One region of the Pantoea sp. SM3640 genome, then DNA from elsewhere that is predicted to be linked to it. Evidence: predicted binding sites of a transcription regulator. Region 1 holds the regulator's gene; each other region holds the start of a gene.
What was found. The regulator LexA, encoded in region 1, represses DNA repair genes until DNA is damaged. The targets are predictions, from matches to a motif close to TNCTGTATGTACATACAGNA.

Region 1 (5,640 bases):
TCCGTCGCAGGCCACCCTTGCGCCGCCCTTGCTCGACTGGCTGATGGAGGAGGATTCGATGACGCGCCGTTTTGAACAGCACTGTCAGCGGGTCACGGTTCAGCCGCTGCGTGAAGGCTTTATCGACGCCAGCGAGTTGGGTGAGGAAAGGGCGTTGTTGCCAGACGATGAACGCTTCTGGCTACGCGAAGTGCTGCTGTCCGGCGACGATCAGCCCTGGCTGGCTGGCCGCACGCTGGTACCGGAAAGCACCCTTAACGGGCCAGAGGCGATGCTGCAACAGCTCGGCACCCGTCCTCTGGGGCGCTATCTTTTTTCGTCGTCGACGCTGACCCGCGATTTTATTGAGCCGGGGCAGGTGGAGGGATTGTGGGGACGGCGTTCCCGTCTGCGTCTCTCCGGCAAACCGCTGCTGCTGACTGAACTGTTTTTACCGGCATCGCCGCTCTATCGCGATCTGGTCTGAGGATTTTGTGGTGCAAACGAGCTTAAGTATGAATAAATGGCGGGCCTACGCTCGCCTGATGCGTATCGACAAACCGATCGGGACGCTGCTGCTGATGTGGCCCACGCTCTGGGCATTATGGCTGGCTGACATGGCGATCCCGCCACTGCCGGTGCTGGTGGTATTCGTTGCCGGAGTGTTTGTGATGCGCGCGGCGGGTTGTGTGATCAATGACTACGCCGACCGCAAAGTTGATGGTCATGTGGAGCGTACGAAGCACCGGCCACTGGCCAGCGGCGCGGTGAGTGCAAAAGAGGCGAAGCTGCTGTTCGTGATCCTGGCGCTGATAGCTTTTGCGCTGGTGCTGACCATGAACCTGATGACGATCATGCTCTCCGTCGTAGGACTGGCGCTGGCCTGGGTTTATCCCTTTATGAAGCGCTACACCCACCTGCCGCAGGTGGTGCTGGGGGCCGCGTTTGGCTGGGCGATTCCGATGGCCTGGTCCGCAGTTAGTGAGTCCTTACCTCTGGTCTGCTGGCTGGTGTTTATTGCCAACATTTGCTGGACGGTCGCTTACGATACGCAGTATGCGATGGTCGATCGGGACGATGACCTGAAGATTGGCGTGAAGTCGACGGCGATTTTGTTTGGCCGTTTCGATAAGCTGATTATTGGTCTGCTGCAACTGGCAACCCTGCTGCTGATGGCGCTGGTGGGCATGATGCTGCATCTGAACGGCGCCTTCTACTGGACGCTGCTGCTGGCGGCTGCGCTGTTTGTTTATCAGCAGAAGCTGATCGCCGGGCGCGAACGCCAGCCCTGTTTCCAGGCTTTCCTGAATAACAATTATGTCGGGATGGTGCTGTTCCTGGGCGTACTGATGAATACGCCGCCGTTCAGTCAGCTGTTCTGATAGAGAGTTTTGGGCATAAAAAAGGCGACCTCATGAGGTCGCCTTTTTACTGGGCGCGTGTGTCAGTCGTGCGCCACCGCGGTTTCAATCGTCATGCGCACATCACTGGTGACCAGGTCAGCCAGGATATGCCAGGTCGCCAGAGTCTGCGCGACATCGGCATCACCGCTGTCGCTGATATACCCTTCGTCACGCAGCGTCAGCACCAGTGAGGTAAAGACCGCTTTGTCGAAGAACTCCGGCGCATTGATACCGTGCAGCACCGACAGACGCTGTGCCAGCGTCCGGCTCTCTTTCTCCAGCGTGCCACGGTTAATCGTCGGCTTGGCGCTGAGAATCGAGAAGGTAATGGCATAACGCTGCAGCGTTTCGCGCACACCGGCAGCCAGCAGTTGCAGCGTGCGGTAGCGCGCCGCAGTAAAGCGCAACTCACCGGCTTCGAAGGTAATCAGGCCCTGACGCGCCAGCTCCTGACTGATATCGGTCAGCAGTTGCGGCAACTCATCGGTCTGCCAGCGCAGGAACAGTTCGCTCTTCAGCATCGGGTAGATCAGGCTTACCTGACGCAGCAGTTCGGCTTCAGTCAGCGTCTGATGCTGCTGAACTATGGCGGCAATCAGCGACGGCATCACCAGCATGTGATGAATATTGTTGCGATAGTAGGTCATCAGCACCGCCTGCTCACGCGGCAGAATGATGATGTCGCCGATACTGTCCTTTTCATTCTCAAACTTATTCATACCCATGGCGTGATCCAGCAGCGCTTCCGCTGAAAGATCGGGTACGGTCGCGTTAGGTGAATAAGGCACATTGCGCAGCAGCTGGGTATAGCATTCCAGCTGTTCAATCAGCTGTTCACGGGTGAGTGAGCGCTGACGTGACGCCAGCAAAGCGGTAACACAGAGGTTCATGGCATTGGCCGCGCCCGCTTCATTGATACGTACCATCAGGCTGGCCGCGATATCATTGACCGTCGGTGTTAACCAGCTCGGACGCTGCGGCTCAATCGGATCGATGGCATCGCGCCATTCCGGTACCTGCTTGTTGAGATAGTTGACCAGCGGCAGCGGTTCGCCAAAGTTAACGTAACCCTGACCGAGATTGCGCAGCTTGCGCAAGCCACGCACCATCTGCATGAAGCCCTCTTTCTCTTTCGCCGCGCCGCGCAGTTCTTTGGCGTAAGTACCCACTTCCATCACGTGCTCATAGCCGATGTAGATCGGCACCAGCGTGATCGGGCGGTTACCGCCGCGCAGCATCGCCTGCAATGTCATGGCTAAGGTGCCGGTTTTCGGGTCCAGCAGACGGCCGGTACGAGAACGTCCACCCTCGACAAAGTACTCAACCGAATAGCCGCGGGTAAACAGCTCGCCGAGATATTCACGGAACACCGTGGCGTAGAGCTTGTTGCCTTTAAAAGTACGACGAATAAAGAATGCGCCCAGACGACGGAAAATCGGGCCGGCTGGCCAGAAGTTGAGGTTGATACCGGCAGCAATGTGTGGCGGGACCAGGCCCTGATGATAGAGCACGTAGGAGAGCAGCAGATAATCCATGTGGCTGCGATGGCACGGCACATAGACAATCTCGTGGCCATCCTGCGCCAGCTGGCGCACTTTTTCGCCGCCATTAACGTTGATGCCCTGATAGAGACGACTCCATAGCCAGCCCATCACGCGGTCAGTAACGCGAATCGCTTCATAAGAGAAGTTGGCGGCAATTTCTTCCATCATCTCGACAGCATTCTGCTGCGCTTTCTCATGGGAGATTTTTTTGCTGCGTGCTTCATCTTCGACGGCTTTTTCAATCGCTTTGGATTGCAGCAGACGGTTAAAGAGATCCTGACGCGCCGGTAACCGCGGGCCAATCGCCGCCAGCCGCTGACGGGCAAAATGGATGCGCGCCACGCGAGCCAGCTTCTGGGCGATCGACTTATCCGTACCGTGTTCCGTGGCCATGCGGCGCAGCGAAACGGTCGGCGAGAAGCGAACAAAACTGTCGCGTCCGTGCCAGATCACCGCAAAGAATTTCTGTACGCCGTTCAGCACCCGCAGGTGTGGCGTGGCTTCGCCCTGGACTTCACGTCCTGGTGCGCGGCCAAACATCACCGTGACCGGCAGCATCTGGATATCCAGCGTAGGATTATTGCGATGCAGATCGAGGTAATCGTGAAAGATTTTCACCGATTCCACGCTGGGCACGAAATAGGGAAAGACGCGCGGGCCATCGTGGATAAATACGTGGCGCGGCAGCAGTGAACCATCAATCTCCAGCGGAGAGAGTGGGTCAGGCAGATGATGCCGCAGACACTGCGCGCGTAAAGTCAGTAAGTCGGCCTTCGAATCGTAAGGCAAAACATACATAATAGGTCGGGTCGGATCCAGACCATGTTCAGACACGGGATCGGCCGGAATGGCCTTACTTTTTACCAAAAACGACAGTGGTAAATTAAGCAATTTGTAATAGAGTTTACGCCAACCTGACATAGACAACATGAAGCCTCTTGTTAGCAAAGCGCCGCAAGCATACCAGAAAGTGCAGCGAAGATCTGTGGTGGTGCCAATTGCACGCAGCCCAGACATTGACGTCAATCCGATAAAAGGGTTCCCACATCATGGCAAATAATGCCACCGGACTTATCAGAATAGTTAAAGCCGCAGGTTACTCCTGGCAGGGACTGCGTGCCGCCTGGCAACATGAAGCGGCGTTTCGTCAGGAGGCACTGGCTGCGCTGGTCGCCATTATTATCGCCTGCTGGCTGGATGTCGATGTGGTCTCACGCATCCTGATGATTGGGTCGGTGGTGCTGGTGGTCATTGTTGAAATCCTCAATAGCGCCATTGAAGCGGTCGTTGACCGCATCGGTCAGGAGCATCATCCGCTGGCGGGCCGGGCCAAAGATATGGGCTCTGCGGCGGTACTGATCAGCATCTTACTGGCACTGTTTGTCTGGATCGCGCTGCTCTGGACACATTTGCGATAAGCGTTCCATATCGCGCCGGAAGCCGCGTTTTGCCTGACAATCGGTTTCCATTTCGCCAATACCTGTATATACTCACAGCGACTGTATAAACAACCAGGGGGCGGGATGAAAGCATTAACCAGCAGGCAGCAGCAGGTCTATGACCTGATTCGCGACCATATTTCTTCAACAGGCATGCCGCCTACGCGCGCAGAGATTGCTGCACAACTGGGCTTCCGCTCACCGAATGCGGCAGAAGAGCACCTGAAAGCGCTGGCGCGTAAAGGCGTTATCGAGATCGTTTCCGGTGCATCGCGCGGCATTCGTCTGCTAATGGAAGAAGAAGCCTCAGAAGGCATACCGTTGATTGGCCGGGTTGCTGCCGGTGAGCCGATCATGGCGCAGGAACATATCGAAACCCACTACAAGGTCGATCCGGGCCTGTTTAAGCCGTCTGCCGACTTCCTGCTGCGCGTCAGCGGAATGTCGATGAAAGATATCGGGATTATGGATGGCGACCTGCTCGCGGTACATAAAACCCAGGATGTACGCAACGGCCAGGTTGTCGTTGCCCGCATTGATGATGAAGTCACCGTTAAGCGCTGGAAAAAGCAGGGTGCTATCGTGCATCTGCTGCCTGAAAACAGTGATTTTGACCCGATTGTTGTCGATACCCGTGCACAGTCCCTGACCATTGAAGGTCTGGCGGTTGGTGTGGTGCGCAACGGCGAGTGGCTCTGATTTGAGGCCTGCGTGCATTCGCCTTTTCTGATGCTATTCTGTCTGCCCTAATTTTGTCGCTGCCTGTTTTGCGCAGCGACACCGAGCACGGAACGGCGAATGCGCTTTATCACGGCAACCGATAAAAATCTCTGGCGGCTTGCGCTGCCAATGATCCTTTCAAATATCACCGTTCCCTTACTGGGGGTGGTTGATACGGCAGTAATAGGTCATCTCGACAGCCCTGTCTATCTTGGCGGGGTTGCGGTCGGGACCACGGTGACCAGCTTCCTCTTTATGCTGCTGCTTTTCCTTCGAATGAGTACGACTGGCCTTACGGCGCAGGCGTTTGGTGCGGGCGATAAAACTGCGCTGGCACGCGCGCTGACGCAGCCGCTGATTATTGCGCTGCTGGCAGGTGTACTGTTCATCGCTTTACGTTATCCGATTATTCAGCTGGCGACCCATCTGGTTGGCGGCAATCCCGCGGTACTGGAACAGGCGGCGCTGTTTATTCAGATTCGCTGGCTCAGCGCGCCTGCTACGCTGGCAAATCTGGTCATTCTGGGCTGGCTGCTGGGCGTGCAGTATGCGCGC
Region 2 (5,640 bases), 1.5 Mb from region 1:
CGTCTGCGTTGACAGCAAAACAGCCTTCTTTACGATATCCTGACATTTGCTATGCGATGAATTGTTGCTCATAAACTTGATAAATCAGCATTTATGTTCCAGGCTTGTTTCCACATGGACAATCAATGAGGAACAACAAGATGAATAAAGTGATGGGATGTATCGCTGCGGCGCTGACGCTGGCTGCACTGTCTGGTTGTACGACTTACGATCGTGCTGAAAGCTACGTGACTAAGCCAGTCGTTAAGGATGTTAAAAAAGGTATGACCCGCGATCAGGTTCGTCAGATCGCTGGTACGCCGTCTACTGAAATCACCATGGTTCACGCGCGCGGCACCTGCCAGACTTACGTATTGGGTCAGCGCGACGGTAAAGCACAGACTTACTTCGTGAGCTATAACGACACTGGCCGTGTGATGAACTACGGCTTCCAGAGCTGCGCGGAATATGACACCGATCCGCAGGTTCAGCAGTAATACGTAGCACCCCTGAATAGCAAACGGCCCGTCGTCATGACGGGCCGTTTTTCGTTGCGGCGCGGACTACAATCCCGCCGGCCGCGGCACCTCAACATAATCACCGTCTATCTGCCGCTGGTAGTAGTGGCCGTCCTGCACATAGAAACGTTTACCATTAAAGTCGAGTACCCGCATTTCACTGCTGACCCGCGACTCTGCTGGCGGCTCGACCACCACATACTCTTCGCCATGACGCTGATAATAACTGCCGTTCAGCAGGTAGTAGGTCAGTCCGCCAATCAGCACCGCGGTAGCGGCTTCAGGTAAAAAACGCACCGGGCCAGGACCGCCCCAGTGGGGGCCAGGACCGCCCCAGTGGGGGCCGGGTCCGCCATGTCGGCCCCATCCACCCGGGCCCCAGTCGCCAGGGTGGGCGAAAGCCAGCGCGGGCGTCAACAGCGCCAGCGTCAGAAGCGAGGCAATAATTTTTTTCATCGGATGTCCTCCTCATAAGACTGGATGCAGAATTCGCTTTTTACCGGGTAAAGACAAGCACTAAAGCGGCGATTTTTCGCCTGTTTACCATGCTTAACGCTTTCTTAACGGCGTCGCCATCAATGGGGAGGATTATGGAGAGGAAGGGCAGAAATAACCTGGCGCGGGCGCGCCAGGCTTACAGCAGATTAACGGTGCGCCAGCTCGGCGTTGTCGTCACTTTCCAGTACGCGCTTATCGGTCAGACCTAACCAGCGGCTGGTCAGGGAACCCGCGGTCATCGAACCATTGACGTTCAGTGCCGTACGACCCATATCAATCAGCGGCTCAATGGAGATTAGCAGCGCCACCAGGGTGACAGGCAGGCCCATCGCAGGCAGAACAATCAGGGCGGCAAAGGTGGCACCGCCGCCGACGCCCGCCACACCTGCAGAGCTCAGCGTGACGATCCCGACCAGGGTTGCAATCCACAGCGGGTCAAACGGGTTGATCCCGACAGTTGGCGCAACCATTACGGCCAGCATGGTCGGATAGAGACCGGCACAGCCGTTCTGGCCGATAGTGGCACCGAAGGATGCCGCGAAGCTGGCAATCGACTCCGGCACGCCAAGACGACGGGTCTGCGTCTCTACGCTCAGCGGAATGCTCGCTGCGCTGGAGCGGCTGGTGAAGGCGAAGGTGATCACCGGCCACACTTTACGGAAGAAGCGCAGCGGGTTGATGCCATTCACCGACAGCAGCAGAGCATGAACACCAAACATGATGGCCAGACCGAGGTAAGAGGCGACCACAAAGCTGCCCAGCTTGATGATGTCCTGCAGGTTTGAACCGGCAACCACTTTGGTCATCAGCGCCAGCACACCATATGGCGTCAGTTTCATCACTAAACGCACCAGCTTCATAACCCATGACTGCAGCGTGTCGATTGCGACCAGCACGCGCTGACCTTTCACTTCATCATCTTTCAGCAACTGCAGGGCAGCCACACCCAGGAATGCGGCAAAGATGACGACGCTGATAATTGACGTTGGATTAGCGCCGGTCAGATCGGCAAACGGGTTTTTCGGGATAAAGGAAAGCACCAGCTGTGGCACGCTCAGGTCAGAGACTTTGCCGACATAGTTGCTCTGGATCGCACTCAGCCGCGCGGTTTCCTGCACACCCTGAACCAGACCTTCTGCGCTCAGACCAAACAGGCCGGTGACGAAGACGCCGACCAGCGCCGAAATCGCGGTGGTAAACAGCAGTACGCCAATGGTCAGTACGCTGATTTTCCCCAGCGACGAGGCGTTATGCAGACGGGCCACCGCACTCAGAATAGAAACGAACACCAGCGGCATCACCACCATCTGCAGCAACTGGACATAGCCATTACCGACGATGTTAAACCAGCTGATAGACTCTTTTACCACTGCGCTGTTTTCGCCGTAGATCAACTGCAAAACCAGGCCGAACAGCACGCCGATCACCAGACCGGTCAGCACTTTTTTCGACAGGCTCCAGTTCTGACGGCTGAAGCGGGAGAGCAATACCAGCAGCACCACAAAGGCCACGATATTGAGCGTAAGAGGAAGGTCCATACTGAAACTCCAGAGTAATGCGGCTTTCCCACCCGGGAAAGCCGCATAATGTTAATCACGAATTAAGACAGCGGGAATGGTAACAGCAGGCGGAGAGGGCACCTTATATCCAAATGGCATGGTTTATAACTTAATGACGTTTTGTGCGGCTTTATTGCGCAGTATGACTGGAAATTAACCGTCCGACGCCATTTTGTAGCGTATCAAACAGCTGAGCCGGCCAGCCGTTTGCACCAAAAGATGGCATGCCGACCGGGAACCACAGCGCATAGCCTACCAGTCCCAGACATAACGCCCGCTCAAGCTGATTTCCTTTCTGACTGCGCAGAATCGGCAGACGGAAGCGCCAGCGGCAGGGCCACAGCAGCGGAACCCCGGCGGGCGTCAGCATATCAGCCACAATATGGCTGAGGTAGCCCAGCGTCAGACCCTGTAGTACGTCTGCCGGTATCGGCGACGACTGGGGCAGGTTTATCTGAAAAAGCCATAAACCGGCCGCCACCGCCAGCAAACTATGGGTAAAGCCCCGATGGCCGAACGCGCGCGCAATAGGATGAGAAAGCCAGCGTAGTCGCTGTCCCAGCAGAGATTTGGGGTGATCGATATCGGGCAGGAGGCATGTCAGCAGGGCTGAAGGAACGAGATGCCACCAGTCGGCCTGCGCCAGTACGGGTGTCAGCTCAGCACGTTTGGCAAAAATAGCGCTGGCAATGGCAAAAATGATGTGGCCTTCGCCCGTCATGATAGAACCTGGTTGCAAAGAAAGCTGTCGATGCATCCAGTATAGGGATTTATCCAGTAAATGAGAACATGTGACGCTGTAACGAAGCATGAATATTTTTAACAAGGCGGACAGTGATGAAACACTGTCCGCCCGCTCTGCCAGAAAGATTAACGAGCCAGCCAGCCGCCATCTACCGCCAGTGTATAGCCATTAACGTAGTCAGACGCGGAAGAGGCCAGGAAAACTACCGGGCCCATCATGTCATCAGGCACGCCCCAGCGTCCTGCCGGGATACGCCCCAGAATCTCATCGCTTCGGGCCTGGTCTTTACGCAGCTGTTCAGTGTTATCGGTAGCCATATAGCCTGGGGCAATCGCATTAACATTAACGCCATGCTTCGCCCACTCGTTCGCCATCAGACGCGTTAAACCCATGACTGCGCTTTTCGACGCTGTATAGGAAGGCACGCGGATGCCGCCCTGGAACGACAGCATAGAGGCGATATTGATAATCTTGCCGCCGCTACCCTGAGCAATAAACTGCCGGGCTACCTGCTGTGACAGGAAAAAGACCGTTTTACTGTTGATGTTCATCACATCATCCCAGTCCTGCTCGCTGAAGTTCAGTGCATCTTCACGACGGATAATCCCGGCGTTGTTGACCAGAATATCAATTCTGCCCGCGGCTGCGACCGCCTGCTCAACAACCTGCGACGCAACATCAGATTTCATCAGGTCAGCCGATATCGACCAGAAACGGCGGCCAAGTGCTTCAACTTTACGCTGCGTTTCGTCAGGTTCGAAACGGTTAACGCCGACAATGTCGCAGCCAGCCTGAGCCAGCCCCAGAGCCATACCCTGACCCAGACCGGTATTACAACCGGTCACCATTGCCACTTTGCCTTTTAAATCAAACGTATTCAGTACCATTTATGCTTCTCCTCTGCTTAACGCAGTTCGCTGATTTTGACGTGGTCCATGTCATTAAAGACCTGATTCTCACCCACCATGCCCCAGATAAATGTGTAACGCTGGGTGCCGACGCCGGCATGAATTGACCAACTGGGTGAGATGACCGCCTGCTCGTTATGTACCAGCAGATGGCGGGTTTGCTGGGGTTCTCCCATCATGTGGAAGACCGCGCTCTCTTCGCTCATATCGAAGTAGAAATAGACTTCCATGCGCCGTTCATGAGTGTGACAGGGCATGGTGTTCCACAGGCTGCCTTCATCCAGTCGGGTTAAGCCCATGGTGAGCTGGCAGGTGGGCAGCACATCCGGCACGATAAATTTGTTAATGGTGCGACGATTGGCAGTAGTAGCATCACCCAGCGTGGCAGTTGCGGCTTCCTGTAACGTAATCTTCTTATCCGGGAAGGTGCAGTGTGCGGGTGCGCTGTTGTAATAAAATTTAGCGGGCTGGGCCGGGTTCAGGCTGCGGAACAGCAGGTTGCGCGCACCTTTACCAATGTAAAGCGCCTCTTCATGACCGATCTCCCAGGCTTTACCGTCGACCTTAACCAGACCCGGGCCGCCAATGTTGATCATGCCCAGCTCGCGGCGCTCAAGAAAGTAACTGACGCCCAGCTGCTTTCCCATCTCATCACCGATAGTGACTGGCTTATTAACCGGCATCACGCCGCCAATGATGATGCGGTCGGTGTGGCTGTAGGTCAGGGTGTAATTGTCAGCGGAAAAAATCGTCTCAATCAGAAACTCGCGTCGCAGCGCGTCAGTGTCGAGCTGTTTAGCGTGATCGCTGTGAATGCTTTGGCGAACGTCCATCTCAGGCCTCTCTGCAGGTCAGGTTATTCATGCCCCGAATGGGGACGCTTCGGGCATCTTAGGCAGAGCGAGATGGGAATTCAATAAAAATGAAACGTTGTTTTATTTTTTTGCGGAGCAGATCAACCGGCAGGCGCAGCGGGCAAAAAAAAGCCCGCTATGCGCGGGCTGTTTATCATCCCTGCAGATGCTGCAGGCTAAGCTGGGTCAGATTGTCCAGCCGGACATCCGCCAGCGCCCAGCGCGGGTCTTCGCGGTGTTCAGCGGCAGGCACCACAATCGACCGCATGCGGGCCGCTTTGGTGGCGATCATGCCATTGAACGAGTCTTCCAGCGTGACGCAGTTGAGTGGATCAATTGCCAGGCTGGCGGCGGCGTTAAGGTAGACCTGCGGATGGGGCTTGCTGTAGGGCAGTGCTTCTGCTGAAGCCAGCACATCGAAATAGTGGCGCAGGTTGAAGATCTCCAGTACCTGTTCCAGCATCATGAGCGGCGATGCTGAGGCCAGGCCGATTTTCATTCCCTGCTCCTGGCACAGCTGCAGCGCCGTTTCCACGCCAGGCAGAAGCGGCCGCGTCTGATCCACCAGCGTCATGGCGC
Region 3 (5,640 bases), 1.9 Mb from region 1:
TGGGCGGCGGTTACGACTGCGCGTTATGTTCAGTAATCGGCGTGCGCAGCAGCTGCGGTTCAATATTCTGGATCACTGCGGCTTTCGGCTGTTTAGCCACCTCTTCCAGTGCCTGCTGACACTCTACTGTCGGACGCGCCACCTTGCGCAGGGTCAGCCCGTCATAGTTCAGTTCGCTGTTATCGACGACCAGCGGCATCACGCGTATCCTGCGCGTCACGTTGACATAGTCACCGCTCAGACGGGTCAGTTTGCCTGGCTTCGCAATCACACGCATCCACTGACGGCAATCCAGCGTGCTGCCATCCGCATTGATAATCAGACTGGCCATGGCCTGTCCATTGATCAGGCTGGTCTGCGGGCCGACGGTTTGCCAGTTCCCCTGCAACTCAGCCGGTGCCGGCGTTTGTACCGCATTTTCATAATCGTTGATTTGCGCACAGCCACTCAGTGCAAGCGCGGCAATCAGCATCCACTTTTTCATGTTTAATCCCTAAGATCGCGTCAATGGCGGCTACGTTATAATTTTTCCACCGCGTAGCGCAAGGTATCTGGCTGTTCAGACACCCGCGAGCGACTGTTTACAGCAGAATTTACCCTTGAGCCAGGAGACCGATCAGCTTTTTGATCGGCAGCTGGCAGTGGGAATGGGCTCTGGCACGCCTGACAAGCGGAAGACAACCCGATACACTGACGCGCTGCATCAGACTTTCAGGAATATAAATATGAAAACGCCAGAAGCCTACTATGCCCAGGCACGTGAAATGTTTTTTACCGCGCATCCCGACTTTCAGTCTGCACTGGATGAGTTGACGGAGAGTGATGCCCGTGCCGCTAATCTGTCGCTGCGACAGCTACGTGAATGGCATGCCGAACGCATCTATGCAGCCTTTTTGCGGCAGAAAAATCTGGATGGGATGATTTTTTCTATTCAGCTCGCTGAGCCGGATAAAGCGGTAGCGGCTGAGGCTATCGAGACCTATCTTAAATCTCATGCTGAGTCGCTGGGGATGAGCTGGGAACAGTTCTGCATCAAAAACGAGCTGTAATTTTCAATGCACTGGACAGGCGTGAATTACACCTTTCAGCCTGCCGTACAGCATCGGATGAAGCAGTAGAGTACAACGCGATACTTTCACGTCATGCCGCAGGTGATGATTGCCCTTACAGGCAGAGCATCTTCACTGCCTCCGGAGAGGTTGCCGGGCTTTCCTCTCCGGAGGCGTATTGATAAATGGCCCTACTCTCGCTCTTCCGTGGCTTTGCCTTTCACTTCTACATAGCTTGCAACCGCAAGCAGACGATTGATGTGCGTCAGCAGCAGATCAACATCCGACTGCAGAAACTCGGTCGACGATTGCGAAGCGGTAATGATGGCATCCTGCACCGTTTCTGTAATGGTCAGCGAGTTGTCCTGTTTTGCTTGTACCAGCAGCGCTGCAACCAGCAGGGACTGCGCTTCAAGCTGCGCCGTCAGCTCTTTTGCGTCGACGTCCATCTTTGCCAGCTTTAGCAGAATATCAATGACCAGTTGTCGCATCGCGGACCTCCTGAAAAGTAAGCCGACATTATGTCGCGATGCGTGCGCATTTTGCTAGTCGAAGATTGAGGTTTGAGCGAGATAAAAATTTACGCGAAATCAGGGGTACTGCCTTGCTACTGTTTTTATTTACAGTATTATATATCAGCGATTTTGCCCTGAATGGATTGCCATCATGTTTGTTGAGTTGATTTATGACAAGCGCAACGTTGCCGGTTTACCGGGTGCTCGCGAGATGATTCGTGAGGAGCTGGAAAAGCGGGTACATCGGGTGTTTCCTGACATTGAAGTTAAGGTCAAGCCGATGGAACGTAACGCGATTGATACTGATTTGAGTAAGAACGACAAGGCGACAGTTGCGCGTATTGTTGAAGAAATGTTCGACGAAGCGGAAATGTGGCTGGTGGCCGACTAATCCTTTAGCGGCCACCGCATCAGTCAGCGGGAGATGAATCAGCTCTCCTGCTCACTGTGATTAATTTCAATCTCGATGTCCTGAATGGCGGCATCCAGATCTTCCAGCAGTTTCCCCTGCTTATTCAGCAACGCATCGATACGATCGGCGTTCGTCTTGTCTTTATACTCACCCGCATCAAACGCTAACCAATGGCTGGACAGGGTTTCGGTGTTGGTCTGCGCGTAGTGGCGCATCTCTTTCAACTGCGAAGTCACATCGCGCAGATAGTCATTTTTGGTCTTGGTTTCTGTTGAATCGCTCATGCTAAATTTCCTTCTGGTCAGTTATCAAAAGTGTTTAGGCTTAGCGGTTCATCTACCGGCCAATCAGCGGACGCCAGTTCAGATACAAAATGTCGTCCGGAGATTTAAAACTAGTCGATAATAGCGAAGCCGCACTAAGAATAATCGGAAGTTATGGTTTCTCCGTGGGTTTCGCGGATGGCACCTCCTTCTCAATCACGACTTCTTTCACTTTTGTGATCGTTTTGTCGGCGACGCGCTCCGGTATTACATCAAGCTTATGCTGTAAGGCTGCAACCTGACTGGTCAGCAAATCCACCCGGTCATCACGCCGCGCTGCAATGACCCGATAATCTGCCCGAATCTCCTCAACCCGCTTATTTGCCGTGTTACTGACGTAAACAAAAATAATTGTCATCAGAATGCAAATCATCGAACAGCTTAGCAGAATGCAGCCGAGGATAACTTTGCGCTGGTATGACATAGGTGCCTTAAGCCTGTTAATCGTTGACATCGCTGCGATCCTCCAGAGTTGAGATCAGCCGATCAATCTCATTACGAAATTTATCGTTCTGATCGGTTTCGGTCATTGCCAGTAAAATACCTACGGCATTCTTGATTAACCGCAGATCCGTTTCGAGTGTCGCAATACGTCGCAGATTTCTGTCATGACGTTCACGTAACTCATCGTTCTCCTCCCGTATCAACAGGTTGCTCTCTTTCAGCAATACCACCTGCTCTTTGTAGCTGGTAATAATTTCGCCGCCGGCTCGATTACTGGTTACGATTGACGCGATACCCGCCAATAACGGTTTCCAGAACAGTGCAGCCGCCCCCCCACCCAGAACTAATGCACCCATACTGGTAATCAGACTACTTTCCATGCCACACCCCTTTGTCCGGTAAGGTCTCTGGAACACACTGCGTGCAGAACAGCCACGTCCTCCACCCTGAATTTAAGATTGCTTAAATACCAGAGTTAAGTATACTTAAGTCAATCTCAACTAAAAAGTCAAGCTGATGAAAAACGAAACGCTGGGTGACCGCATCCGACTCCGACGTAAATCACTGCAATTAACGCAGAAGCAACTGGCGCAACAGGTAAAAGTTTCCCATGTAGCTATTTCACAATGGGAAAAAGAGGAGACGCTGCCGCGCGGTGAAAACCTGCTTCGGCTTGCCGAAGCGCTGGGCTGCACGCCGGCTTATCTGATAGATGGGGATGGTCCTGTTTTCAGTGAAAATAGCTGGGCTGGCCTGCACCAGATCCCGCTGCTTTCTCAGCGCGATGTCGCACAATGGCTGAACGACGCCAGCTCTGTGCGGCATGAGCTACTGATGCACAACGATATGGCGCTTTCGCAACAGAGTTTCGCCATCCGGGTAGAAGAACAGGCGATGACGCCCGCGATTCTGCGGGGGGATGTGGTGATCATTGATCCCAGCCTGGCACCTCAGCCCGGCGACTGCGTGCTGGCAATGCAGCAACAGAATGCCCTGCTGCGCACCTGGCGTCAGCGAGGCAGTGAAGAGGGTGTTGCGCAGTTTGAACTGGCTCCGGTCAATATCAACTTTCCCGAGCTGCATTCAAGCCGGGACAGCCTGCAACTGATTGGAACACTGGTTGAATTACGCCGCTATCGGCAGCCATAAAAAAAACCGCCGGGTGCGGATTAGCTTTTCAGCGAACAACAGTCGCCAGAGTCATAGCCGTGCAACTACAGGGCGTCGACCAGTTGATCCACCACTACCTTGCCCTGCAAATCAGTCTGCATAATGCGATAGTTGACTGGCCATGAGCGGCGGGTGCTGAGTTTGTCGAACAGGGTCACGCCGCCTTTTTTGACACCCTGACGGCTCACAATGATCCACTCCGTCACCTCTTCCTGACCACGATTTCTCAGGCTCAGTGTGCGCTGTTCAATCAGCTGGTCTTCTGCTTCAATCTTTAAATAGTCTCGTAACATAATTTCTATCTCCTGGTAACGCAGGTCACTATATGCCTTTTATTAATCTCTTCAATCGAATTTATTTATCGACATTTTTATCGTCGGGAATGTGACCTGCCGCAGTTGATATGACAGATTTGTCCATTTCTGCATCAAACTTTTCCCGTTAGCATGATTGTGCTGCACACACCCGAACATCGAAAAATGACGTGTTCAGTATGAGAGAAACTCCGATTAGCCCGCCTCTGGCGGGCTTTTTTTGCTCTCCTGAGCCCGATGTAATGCGCGATGTCAGGGCTGGTCTAGACTTAAGGCACTGGAACAAAAGGAGTGAGTTATGTTTAAGCACAATACGAATGAAGAACGTAAGAAAGAAGGTGATGTCAGCAAAAGCCTGCCGGAAGCTGCGCCAAACGCGGGCAATGCCTATGAAGAAGATGATCATCCTGCCACTGATGCGCCGAAAGATCATGGTGAAGTGCCGCGCAAAAATGATGACAGCCAGGATGATAAGAAAGATCCATATAAACCCTGATGTTTAATGCGCGCCGACCAGGCGCGCTGATTTGCGTCAGGTTTTTCTCGGTTCAGATTTTTCACAGTCAAAGTAACGTTCAGGAATTTATAGAACAGAACGGTGCCTCATTGTTTATATCAGATACGGTGCCATCCTTATCTATTATTAAAACGTTAGTTTATATGCGTGCATCGCTTAAATCCGGAAAAATTCAGAAGGCGTTTTACCCTTTTTATTCTTAGTAAAGCAAGCCTCAACGCGCCCAATTCTTCTTGAGATCATATGATAAAATTTTCAACCTCTGTGGTATCTCAATAGCTCTAAGTAACGACAGGCAAAGTGTATAATCACGATTATCTATTATTTCCTCAGCGCTAGCGATCTGATAATAAGTGTCAGCGGAATTTATTTACTTAGTTATTAAATTCACACTATTTTTCAGGGCTAGACAAATTGTGGCGTTGTTCTTAAAGCTTCCGCTTTTATTTTAATATCTGACAAACATGCTCTTAACTTAAAATCTCCTGAAAATGATATGTCTGGATATCCTTCAACGCTAAATTCGGTCTTGGCTAATCCTGCACTCTCAGAGAGCAAAAGCTTTATGGTAGTGAGGTAACAGACGATTTTAATCAGCAAGAACGTCGCTAACTTGCCAACACCGCATCATCCATCTTCAATGCTAAACTATTGTAATGCCGTGATTTTTTCGTATAACCAGCAGATTGCTGCAAATTTCTCATACCAAAATGAGATTTTTCTCATCATTCTCTTGATCTTTACATCAAATTATCAGAAATTTACGATTCGATTACAATAATTTTGAGGATACTTGCATGTCGCAAGTAACATCCGAGGTCAATGGTTCCCCGGTTGAGATGGTCGCTACTACCGCATCTGCTATCAGCTCATCACGAGTTGTGTTTGCAGGTCAA

Region 2: IV493_RS09780 (metal-dependent hydrolase) is a predicted target of LexA. The motif match lies at 3,298-3,317, and genes of this name have one in related genera.
Region 3: IV493_RS06600 (DinI-like family protein) is a predicted target of LexA. The motif match lies at 1,658-1,677, and genes of this name have one in related genera.

Annotation. Positions count from the first base shown of each region.
Region 1 is NZ_CP064872.1:3,577,286-3,582,925, reverse strand. Features, by position in the region: gene ubiC (chorismate lyase) at 1-466, shown strand, start outside; gene ubiA (4-hydroxybenzoate octaprenyltransferase) at 495-1,361, shown strand; gene plsB (glycerol-3-phosphate 1-O-acyltransferase PlsB) at 1,424-3,847, opposite strand; gene IV493_RS16630 (diacylglycerol kinase) at 3,976-4,344, shown strand; gene lexA (transcriptional repressor LexA) at 4,450-5,064, shown strand; gene dinF (MATE family efflux transporter DinF) at 5,164-5,640, shown strand, end outside.
Region 2 is NZ_CP064872.1:2,099,725-2,105,364, reverse strand. Features, by position in the region: gene osmE (osmotically-inducible lipoprotein OsmE) at 141-476, shown strand; gene IV493_RS09790 (DUF6515 family protein) at 543-953, opposite strand; gene IV493_RS09785 (L-cystine transporter) at 1,142-2,533, opposite strand; gene IV493_RS09780 (metal-dependent hydrolase) at 2,685-3,275, opposite strand; gene kduD (2-dehydro-3-deoxy-D-gluconate 5-dehydrogenase KduD) at 3,425-4,186, opposite strand; gene kduI (5-dehydro-4-deoxy-D-glucuronate isomerase) at 4,204-5,040, opposite strand; gene hxpB (hexitol phosphatase HxpB) at 5,216-5,640, opposite strand, start outside.
Region 3 is NZ_CP064872.1:1,450,130-1,455,769, reverse strand. Features, by position in the region: gene yedD (lipoprotein YedD) at 11-484, opposite strand; gene IV493_RS06610 (DUF6388 family protein) at 726-1,049, shown strand; gene iraP (anti-adapter protein IraP) at 1,241-1,540, opposite strand; gene IV493_RS06600 (DinI-like family protein) at 1,716-1,955, shown strand; gene IV493_RS06595 (hypothetical protein) at 1,994-2,260, opposite strand; gene IV493_RS06590 (hypothetical protein) at 2,412-2,753, opposite strand; gene IV493_RS06585 (hypothetical protein) at 2,740-3,123, opposite strand; gene IV493_RS06580 (helix-turn-helix domain-containing protein) at 3,260-3,892, shown strand; gene IV493_RS06575 (hypothetical protein) at 3,958-4,206, opposite strand; gene IV493_RS06570 (hypothetical protein) at 4,526-4,723, shown strand; gene IV493_RS06565 (acyltransferase) at 5,542-5,640, shown strand, end outside.